3 regions of the Pseudomonas sp. GW821-FHT02B10 genome follow, and region 1 is predicted to be linked to each of the others. Evidence: predicted binding sites of a transcription regulator. Region 1 holds the regulator's gene; each other region holds the start of a gene.
What was found. The regulator sigma-54, encoded in region 1, starts transcription at its own class of promoters, with help from an activator protein. The targets are predictions, from matches to a motif close to ANTGGCATNNANNTTGCTNT.
Positions count from the first base shown of each region.

Region 1 (3,274 bases):
GGCCAAGAGCTACAAGAGCCGCCAGGTCGTGCGTGACGTCAGCCTGTCCATCGACAGCGGCCAGATCGTCGGCCTGCTCGGCCCCAACGGCGCCGGCAAGACCACCTGCTTCTACATGATCGTCGGCCTGGTCCAGGCCGATCAGGGTCGCATCCTGATCGACGACCTAGATGTCAGCCACCAGCCAATGCACGGCCGCGCCCGCGCCGGGATCGGCTACTTGCCGCAGGAAGCCTCGATCTTCCGCAAGCTTTCGGTGGCCGACAACATCATGGCCATCCTCGAGACCCGCAAGGAGCTCGACAAGGCCGGCCGTCGCCAGGAGCTGGAAAGCCTGCTGCAGGAGTTCCACATCAACCACATTCGCGACAACCTGGGCATGAGCCTTTCCGGCGGCGAACGTCGCCGCGTGGAAATCGCTCGCGCCCTGGCCACCGCCCCCAAGTTCATCCTGCTCGACGAACCTTTCGCCGGCGTGGACCCGATCTCGGTAGGCGACATCAAGCAGATCATTCATCACCTGAAGGCCAAGGGTATCGGCGTGCTCATCACCGACCACAACGTCCGTGAAACCCTGGATATCTGCGAAACCGCCTACATCGTCAACGACGGTCAACTGATCGCCGAAGGCGACGCCGAAACCATCCTCGCCAACGAGCTGGTCAAGGAAGTTTACCTGGGCCATGAGTTCCGCCTGTAAGCCCTGAGGTGTTTGGCTGGTCGCCAGAGCGCCCGCCCCAATAAAACCCTGCTGTTTTTATTGTTACAGCGCTCTAGGCAAACACTTCAGTTTCAGGCATATAATTTGCTTATGTTTGGCGCTCACGCGCCCTGTAGTGGATGGCGCATGTGCGCCGGCGAATAAGGTGTTAAGCCCCTGCCATGAAACCATCGCTAGTCCTCAGAATGGGCCAGCAGCTGACGATGACACCGCAGCTGCAACAGGCCATCCGCCTGCTCCAATTGTCGACCCTGGACCTGCAACAGGAAATCCAGGAGGCCCTGGAGTCCAACCCGATGCTCGAGCGCCAGGAAGAAGGCGACGACTTCGATAACACCGATCCGCTGGCCGACAACGCCGAGCAGAAACCCAATACCGATATCCAGGAACCCTCCTACCAGGAAACCGCCCCGACGGTGGACAACCTCGAGGACGGCGAATGGAACGAACGCATTCCCAACGACCTGCCGGTCGACACCGCCTGGGAAGACGTCTACCAGACCAGCGCCAGCAGCCTGCCCAGCAACGATGACGACGAGTGGGATTTCACCACCCGCACCTCGGCCGGCGAAAGCCTGCAGAGCCATCTGCTCTGGCAGTTGAACCTGGCGCCCATGTCCGACACCGATCGCCTGATCGCCGTGACCCTGATCGACTGCATCAACAATCAGGGCTATCTGGACGAAACCCTCGAGGAAATCCTCGAAGCCTTCGATCCGGAACTGGACATCGAACTCGACGAAATCGAGGCCGTCCTGCACCGTATCCAGCAATTCGAGCCCGCCGGCATCGGCGCCCGCAACCTGGGCGAATGCCTGCTGCTGCAACTGCGCCAGCTGCCTGCCAAGACCCCTTGGCTGACTGAAGCCAAGCGCCTGGTCAGCGACTTCATCGACCTGCTCGGCAGCCGCGACTACAGCCAGCTGATGCGCCGCATGAAGCTCAAGGAAGACGAACTGCGCCAAGTCATCGAACTGGTACAGAGCCTCAACCCACGGCCGGGCTCGCAAATCGAATCCACCGAAGCCGAATACGTGGTCCCCGACGTCATAGTGCGCAAGGACAACGAACGCTGGCTGGTGGAGTTGAACCAGGAGTCCGTGCCGCGCCTGCGCGTCAACCCACAGTACGCCGGCTTCGTGCGGCGCGCCGACACCAGCGCCGACAACACCTTCATGCGCAACCAGCTGCAGGAAGCCCGCTGGTTCATCAAGAGCCTGCAGAGCCGTAACGAAACCCTGATGAAAGTCGCCACCCAGATCGTCGAGCATCAGCGCGGCTTCCTCGAGTACGGCGATGAGGCGATGAAACCGTTGGTCCTGCATGACATCGCCGAAGCAGTCGGCATGCACGAGTCGACGATTTCACGGGTGACCACGCAAAAATTCATGCATACCCCACGGGGCATTTATGAACTGAAATACTTTTTCTCCAGCCACGTAAGTACCTCCGAAGGCGGTGAATGCTCGTCCACGGCGATCCGCGCGATCATCAAAAAACTGGTCGCCGCGGAAAATCAGAAAAAGCCGTTGAGTGACAGCAAGATCGCTGGTTTACTGGAGGCACAAGGCATTCAGGTAGCCCGTCGTACCGTCGCCAAGTACCGTGAATCCCTGGGGATCGCGCCTTCCAGCGAACGGAAGCGGTTGATGTAGCCGCCGGGCTCGCCACAGCGTTCCAGTGGCAGGTCAATCGACCTGCCGCTTTATGCACTGGCAACGAAGGAGAAGCTGTATGCAAGTCAACATCAGTGGACACCAACTGGAAGTGACCGAACCTCTGCGCGCTTACATCGGCGAAAAACTCGACCGACTTGAGCGGCACTTTGACAAGATTACCAATGTGCAGGTAACGCTGGCCGTCGAAAAACTGAAGCAGAAAATCGAGGCCACGCTGCACATCCATGGTGGGGAAGTCGTCGCCAATGCAGAACATGACGACATGTATGCCGCAATCGACTTGCTCACGGACAAGCTTGACCGCCAACTGAAAAAGCATAAGGAAAAGCAACTCCACCTTCTCCAAGGCACGGGTCGCTAACACTCCCCTCCCATGATCCGACTTGAAAGCATCCTGACCCCCGGCCGTTCCCTGGTGAACGTGCCGGGCGGCAGTAAAAAACGTGCCCTCGAACAAATTGCCAACCTGATCAGCCGCGAAGTGCCTGATCTGGAGATGCAAGATGTCTTCGAAAGCCTGATTGCCCGTGAAAAACTGGGCTCTACCGGTTTTGGCAACGGCATCGCCATTCCACACTGCCGCCTCAAAGGCTGTGAGTCGCCCATCAGTGCCCTGATGCACCTGGACGCTCCCATCGATTTCGACGCCATCGACGGCGCACCGGTCGACCTGCTGTTCGTACTGCTGGTCCCGGAAGCCGCTACCGATGCGCACCTGGAACTGCTCCGGCAGATTGCCAGCATGCTGGACCGCAAAGAGGTGCGCGACAAACTGCGCAGCGCCACCAGCAACGAAGCCTTGTACAAGGTTGTCCTGGACGAACAGAACGGTCAGTAATCATGCGCTTGATCATCGTCAGCGGCCGGTCCGGCT
Region 1 is NZ_JBWKVU010000001.1:201,816-205,089, reverse strand. Features, by position in the region: gene lptB (LPS export ABC transporter ATP-binding protein) at 1-700, shown strand, start outside; gene AC07VU_RS00880 (RNA polymerase factor sigma-54) at 883-2,376, shown strand; gene hpf (ribosome hibernation-promoting factor, HPF/YfiA family) at 2,456-2,761, shown strand; gene ptsN (PTS IIA-like nitrogen regulatory protein PtsN) at 2,774-3,238, shown strand; gene rapZ (RNase adapter RapZ) at 3,241-3,274, shown strand, end outside.

Region 2 (3,274 bases), on a different contig from region 1:
CTGGGAAAACACTGCGGTGCGGGTCTATTCGCTGTACGAAAAACGCATGGGCAAGGTCGAGGACCCGCTGATCCGCTTGCGCCATGAGGCGGACTTCGACTGGCTGCTGCAAGAGGCCGCGCCAGCGCTGTTCGGCCTGGACTACAACCCGCTGCGGCACTTCCGCCGGCCGCCGACGCAATTGGAGGAGGGCAAGAGCATCCGCTTTCGCCGCACCTGCTGCTTTTATTACGAGGCCACCGAACCGGCCGAATACTGCTCCACCTGTCCGCTGTTGCGCCCGAGGAAATGCCGATGATCGCTCCCCGCCAACACCACGCCAGCGCCGCCTTGCTTGAGCATTACCACGGTATCGCGCCCTCGACCCTCGGCCATTTTGGCGACGAGGGTTACCTGCGCGGCATCCGTCCGCTGTTCGACGGCCTGCGCATGCTCGGCAATGTGGTGACGGCCAAGGTCTTCGCCCCGGATGGCGCCATCCTGCGCGACGCGCTGCTGCTCAGCGAACCGGGGGATGTGCTGGTGATCCAGTGCGTGGGCGATCAGGAGTGCGCCTGCTGGGGCGAACTGCGCACCCTGGCCGGGTTGATCAAGGGCCTTTCCGGGGTGGTGGTGGAGGGCGCGGTCACCGATGTCGCCGCCTTGCGCGAGCATCGCCTGCCGCTGTTCAGCCGTGGCGTCAGCGCCTACACCACCCGCGGCATCGGCGAGCGGGGGGAGGTCAACCTGCCTATCGAAGTGGCCGGGGTGCGGGTCAACCCGGGGGATATCGCCATCGGCGACGACGACGGCGTGTTCATCCTCGACGGGCAACGGGCCGAGGCGCTGTTGCCAGAGCTGCTGGCCAAGGAAGAGCAGGACCGCGAGCGGCGCGCGGCGTTCTTGCAGCGCCTGGCCGCCACCCGCTGACGCGTCGGCGAACCGGCCGGGTTTGCACTTTTATAAGGCTCGCGGCTCCGGCCTTGCACCAGGCTAAGGCGATTCCTGGCCCAGGGCAGGCTATCCGGGAGCCTTGCAGAATGACCGCGCAACCCCACCAGCACGGCCTTTCAAGGCGTGCGGCGCAGCCTGGCACAAAGGCTGCAAGACAGCCGCTAACGCCCCACCGCGCATGTCGCGGGCGGGCCGCCCCCTCGGTCAACGCGGATCGATCGGCCAACCGGCCATGGGCACTCGGTGAGTCAGGCACAGCAGCCCGATCGCACACCGCAAATAACAGGCAAAGGCGCCTGGAACCGTAAGGTTTCAGGCGCTTTTTTTTTGCTTTAAAAAACCGTGATTGGCTTGGGTCGGGTGCTATTTATGAATGCCATTGTTGCCCCTTTGAACACACACAAAACCCTGATCGTGATCGGCAACGGCATGGTCGGACATCATTGCGTCGAACAGTTGGTGGCGCGCGGCGCCCTCGAGCAGTACCGCCTGCACGTCTTCAGCGAAGAACCGATGCGCGCCTACGACCGGGTGCACCTGTCCGAGTATTTCAGCGGTCGCGACGCCGAATCCCTGGCCCTGGGCGATGCCGCGCTGTACCAGGCCCCGGGCTTGACCCTGCACCTGGGGGTGGCGGTGCTGCGCATTGACCGCGAGCACCGCCAGGTCATCACCGCCGCCGGCCCGGTGCATTACGACAAGCTGGTGCTGGCCACCGGGTCCTATCCCTTCGTGCCGCCGATCGACGGCGCCGCAGGCGACTCGCGCCTGGTCTATCGCACCCTGCAAGACCTCGACGCCATCCGCGCCGCGGCCGCCAATGCCCGGCGCGGCGTGGTGGTGGGCGGCGGGCTGCTCGGCCTGGAGGCGGCCAACGCCTTGAAGAGCCTGGGCCTGGAAGCCCATGTGGTGGAGTTCGCGCCACGGCTGATGCCGGTGCAGCTGGACGAGCAGGGCGGTCGCGCGTTGAAGGCGCGGATCGAAGCCCTGGGCGTCGGCGTGCACCTGGGCAAGGGCACCCAGTCGATCAGCGCCGGCGAGCAGTACCGCTACCGGATGAACTTCGCCGGCGACGACTTCCTCGAAACCGACCTGATCGTGTTCTCCGCCGGGATTCGCGCCCAGGATGCCCTGGCCCGCGACTGCGCCCTGGAGATCGGCCCGCGCGGCGGCGTGGTGGTGGACAACCAGTGCCTGAGTGGCGACCCGCACATCTACGCGATCGGCGAGTGCGCCAGCTGGAACGGCAGCCTCTTCGGCCTGGTGGCCCCGGGTTACCAGATGGCCCGCAGCGTCGCCGCGCAGCTGTGCGGCGAGCCGGGCGAGCCCTTCATGGGCGCGGACATGTCGACCAAGCTCAAGCTGCTGGGGGTGGATGTCGGCTCCATCGGCGACGCCCAGGGCCTGACTCCGGGCGCGCGCAGCTACCAGTTCATCGACGAGGCCACCGCCAGCTACCGGCGCCTGGTGGTGGATGCCAGCGGCAAGCAGGTACTCGGCGCCGTGCTGGTGGGCGACAACAGTTACTATGACACCTTGCTGCAATACATGCAGAACGGCATTGCCTTGCCCGCCGAACCGGCCGGCCTGATCCTGCCGTCCAGCGCCGGCGCGCCGACCCTCGGCCCGGGCGCCTTGCCCGAATCGGCCACGGTCTGCTCCTGCCACAACGTGACCAAGGGGGCGATCTGCTCGGCCATCGACGGTGGCTGTTCCGAGCTCGGCCAGCTCAAGACCCGGACCAAGGCCTGCACCGGTTGCGGCGGCTGCGCCGGCCTGCTCAAGCAGGTGTTCGAGCATGAGCTGATTGCCCGCGGCGTCAGCGTCGACAAGAGCCTGTGCGAACACTTCGCCTATACCCGCCAGGAGCTGTACGCGCTGGTGCGGGTCGAGGGCATCCTCAGTTTCGACGAGATGCTCGCCAAGCACGGCCGTGGCCACGTCGGCTGCGATATCTGCAAGCCAGCGGTGGGCTCGATCCTCGCCTCGTGCTGGAACCAGCCGATTATGGACCGCTCCCTGGTGCCGCTGCAGGACACCAACGACACCTTCATGGCCAACATGCAGAAGAACGGCACCTACTCGGTGGTGCCGCGCATCGCCGGTGGCGAGATCACTGCCGACAAGCTGATCGTGATCGGCCAGGTGGCGAAGAAATACGAGCTCTACACCAAGATCACCGGCGGCCAGCGCATCGACCTGTTCGGCGCCCAGCTGCACCAGCTGCCGGATATCTGGGCCGAGCTGATCGCCGCCGGTTTCGAGACCGGGCATGCCTATGGCAAGTCGACCCGCACCGTGAAGTCCTGCGTGGGCAGTACCTGGTGTCGCTACGGCGTGC
Region 2 is NZ_JBWKVU010000017.1:49,433-52,706, forward strand. Features, by position in the region: gene AC07VU_RS27670 (IucA/IucC family C-terminal-domain containing protein) at 1-298, shown strand, start outside; gene AC07VU_RS27675 (RraA family protein) at 295-909, shown strand; gene nirB (nitrite reductase large subunit NirB) at 1,303-3,274, shown strand, end outside.
Region 2: nirB (nitrite reductase large subunit NirB) is a predicted target of sigma-54. The motif match lies at 1,248-1,267, and genes of this name have one in related genera.

Region 3 (3,274 bases), on a different contig from region 1:
TGTGCCAAGAGTTGCAGTCCTGGTGTTCCGGATCGCGGGCAAGCTGCACCGCAGCCGTGGGATTCAGCCCAGCAACTCGCTCATGGCGATGATCTGCTCGGCCACCTGGATCAGCTTCTGCTGGCGGCTCATGGCCTGGCGGCGCATCAGGGTGTAGGCCTGTTCTTCGTTGCAGTCTTTCATCTTCATCAACAGGCCCTTGGCCAGCTCGATGCGCTTGCGCTCGGCCAACTGCTGGTCGCGGGCCTGCAGCTGCGCACGCAAGGCCTGGTCGCTCTCGAAGCGGGCCATGGCCACGTCGAGAATGGGCTGCAGGCGCTGGGCCTGGATGCCTTCGACTATGTAGGCACTGACCCCGGACTTGATGGCGTGGCGCATCACGTCGGGGTCGTGCTCGTCGGTGAACATCACGATCGGCCGTGGCTGGTCGCGGCTGACCAGCACCACTTGCTCCATCACATCGCGGCTCGGTGATTCGGTATCGATCAAGATCACGTCCGGACGCACCGTTTCGACGCGCGTCGGCAGGTCGATGGTCAGGCCCGACTCGTCGATCACCTCGAAACCGGCTTCCATCAGGGCCGCCTTGAGCCGACCGACCTTCTTGGCGGTGTCGTTGATCAGCAGGATACGCAACATGGTCTCGGGCTCCTGTCAGCGGCTGGCGAGAAGAGGCGAGCTGTCGCTCATGGCGTGCAGTTGGAAGCTGCGGGCATAGGCGGCCGGGTCCGAACCGTCCCACAGCTTGCCGTCGATCAACTGGCTGCTGCGCATGTCCTGGCCCCAGGACGCGACGCCGACGGCGGTGGCGGCTTCACGATAGAGCTCGAGTTGCTGCACCTGGCGCGCGATGCCCAGGTAATCCGGGTCTTCGCGCAGCAGGCCCCAGCGGCGGAACTGGGTCATGAACCACATGCCGTCGGACAGATACGGCAGGTTGACCGCGCCTTCATTATGAAAGCGTAGCGCGTGCGGGTCCTGCCAGCGGTGACCGAGGCCATCGGCATATTCGCCGAGCAGGCGCGGCTCGATGCAGTCCAGCGGCGCATCGAGGTACTCGCGGGCGCTCAGCAGTTGCGCGGTGCTCTGGCGGTTCTCGCGGCTCTGCTCGATGAAGCGACTGGCCGCGAGGATCGCCATGACCAGGGCCCGGGCGGTGTTCGGGTATTGCTCGACGAAGGCACGGGTGCAGCCGAGGACTTTTTCCGGGTGGTCGGGCCAGATCGCCTGGCTGGTGGCCAGGGTGAAGCCCAGGTTCTGGTTCACCGCGCTGGCGCTCCAGGGTTCGCCCACACAGAAACCGTCGATGCGCCCGGCCTGCAGGTGCGCGACCATTTGCGGCGGCGGCACCACCACGCTGTCGACGTCCTGCAACGGGTGGATGCCCTGGGCGGCCAGCCAGTAATACAGCCACATGGCGTGGGTGCCGGTGGGGAAGGTCTGGGCGAAGGTCAGCCTTGCCCGGCTTTGGTGCACGTGTCGGTGAAGCGCTTCAGGAGTGGTCACGTTCAGGGCTTGCAGCTCCCGCGAGAGGTTGATGCTCTGGCCGTTCTGGTTCAGGCCCATCAGCACCGCCATGTCGCTGGCGTTGACCCCGCCGATGCCCAGGTGCACGGCGTAGATCAGGCCGTACAGGCTGTGGGCGGCATCCAGCTCGCCGCTCACCAGCTTGTCCCGCAGGTTGGCCCAGGATGCCTGGCGCTTGAGGTTCAGGGTCAGGCCGTAAGGCTGGGCGAAGCCCTGGGTGGCGGCGACCACCACCGAGGCACAGTCGCTCAAGGCCATGAAGCCGAGGTTGATCGCGGTCTTTTCCGGGGCATCGCTGCCGTTGACCCAGGCCAGCGGGCTGACGGGGAGTTCGTTCATGGGGTGGCGCCCTCAATAAAAAGCTTCCATAAAAAAACGTCGCACCCGCGCCAGGCAGAGCCAGCGGGGTAACGACGCCTTTGTCTTTCGACCCACGCCGCCATTGGCCTGGGTGCTGATGCAGGTTGTGGTGCAAGGCATATGCCATTCACCGCTGATTTCGCCGCGTGCCTCGCCTGCGGCCCCCATGCCCGGCTATAATCGCCGCCTCATTTCGCCGCCACCGAGTCAAGCCCGCCCATGTATACCCTGGCCCGCCAGCTGTTGTTCAAACTCTCCCCGGAAACCTCCCACGATCTGTCCCTGGACCTGATCGGCGCGGGCGGGCGTTTGGGCCTCAATGGCTTGCTGTGCAAGGCGCCGGCGCAGATGCCGGTGAAGGTCATGGGCCTGGACTTCCCGAACCCGGTCGGCCTCGCGGCCGGCCTGGACAAGAATGGCGCGGCCATCGACGGCTTCGCCCAATTGGGTTTCGGTTTCGTCGAAATTGGCACCATCACTCCGCGTCCGCAGCCGGGCAATCCCAAGCCGCGGATCTTCCGCCTGCCGGAAGCCGAGGCGATCATCAACCGCATGGGCTTCAACAACCTGGGCGTCGATCACCTGCTGGCCCGGGTGGCGGCGGCCAAGTACAAGGGCGTGCTGGGGATCAACATCGGCAAGAACTTCGACACCCCGGTCGAGCGTGCGGTGGATGATTACCTGATTTGCCTGGACAAGGTGTATGCCCACGCCAGCTACGTGACGGTCAACGTCAGTTCGCCCAACACCCCGGGCCTGCGCAGCCTGCAGTTCGGCGAGTCGCTCAAGCAGTTGCTTGGCGCCCTCAGCCAGCGTCAGCAGGAACTGGCAGTGCAGTACGGCAAGCGGGTTCCGCTGGCGATCAAGATCGCCCCGGACATGACCGACGAAGAAACCGCCGAAGTGGCGCAAGCCCTGATCGAGACTGGGATGGACGCGGTCATTGCCACCAATACCACCCTGAGCCGTGTAGGTGTCGAAGGCATGGAGCATGGCGACGAGGCGGGCGGCCTGTCCGGCGCGCCGGTGCGCGACAAGAGCACCCACACCGTGAAGGTGCTGGCGGGCGAGCTGGCCGGGCGTTTGCCGATCATTGCGGTGGGCGGTATCACCGAAGGCAAGCATGCGGCGGAAAAGATCGCTGCCGGCGCCAGCCTGGTGCAGTTGTATTCGGGCTTCATCTACAAGGGCCCGGCGCTGATTCGCGAGTCGGTGGACGCGATCGCCGCGTTGCGCTGAGGACCGCGGCTTTTTGCGCGGCCAATAAAAAGGGCTCCTGAAAGGAGCCCCTGGGCCGCAGCCCGCCGTCCGGATGGGACGTGCGTGGTTAAGTCGTTGCGTATTCAGATTTTGGTGTCGGAATGTGTGCCCTGTTTTAGCCGACGGC
Region 3 is NZ_JBWKVU010000006.1:136,323-139,596, forward strand. Features, by position in the region: gene AC07VU_RS15625 (ANTAR domain-containing response regulator) at 64-639, opposite strand; gene AC07VU_RS15630 (CmpA/NrtA family ABC transporter substrate-binding protein) at 655-1,866, opposite strand; gene AC07VU_RS15635 (quinone-dependent dihydroorotate dehydrogenase) at 2,107-3,126, shown strand; gene rmf (ribosome modulation factor) at 3,263-3,274, opposite strand, start outside.
Region 3: AC07VU_RS15630 (CmpA/NrtA family ABC transporter substrate-binding protein) is a predicted target of sigma-54. The motif match lies at 1,996-2,015, and genes of this name have one in related genera.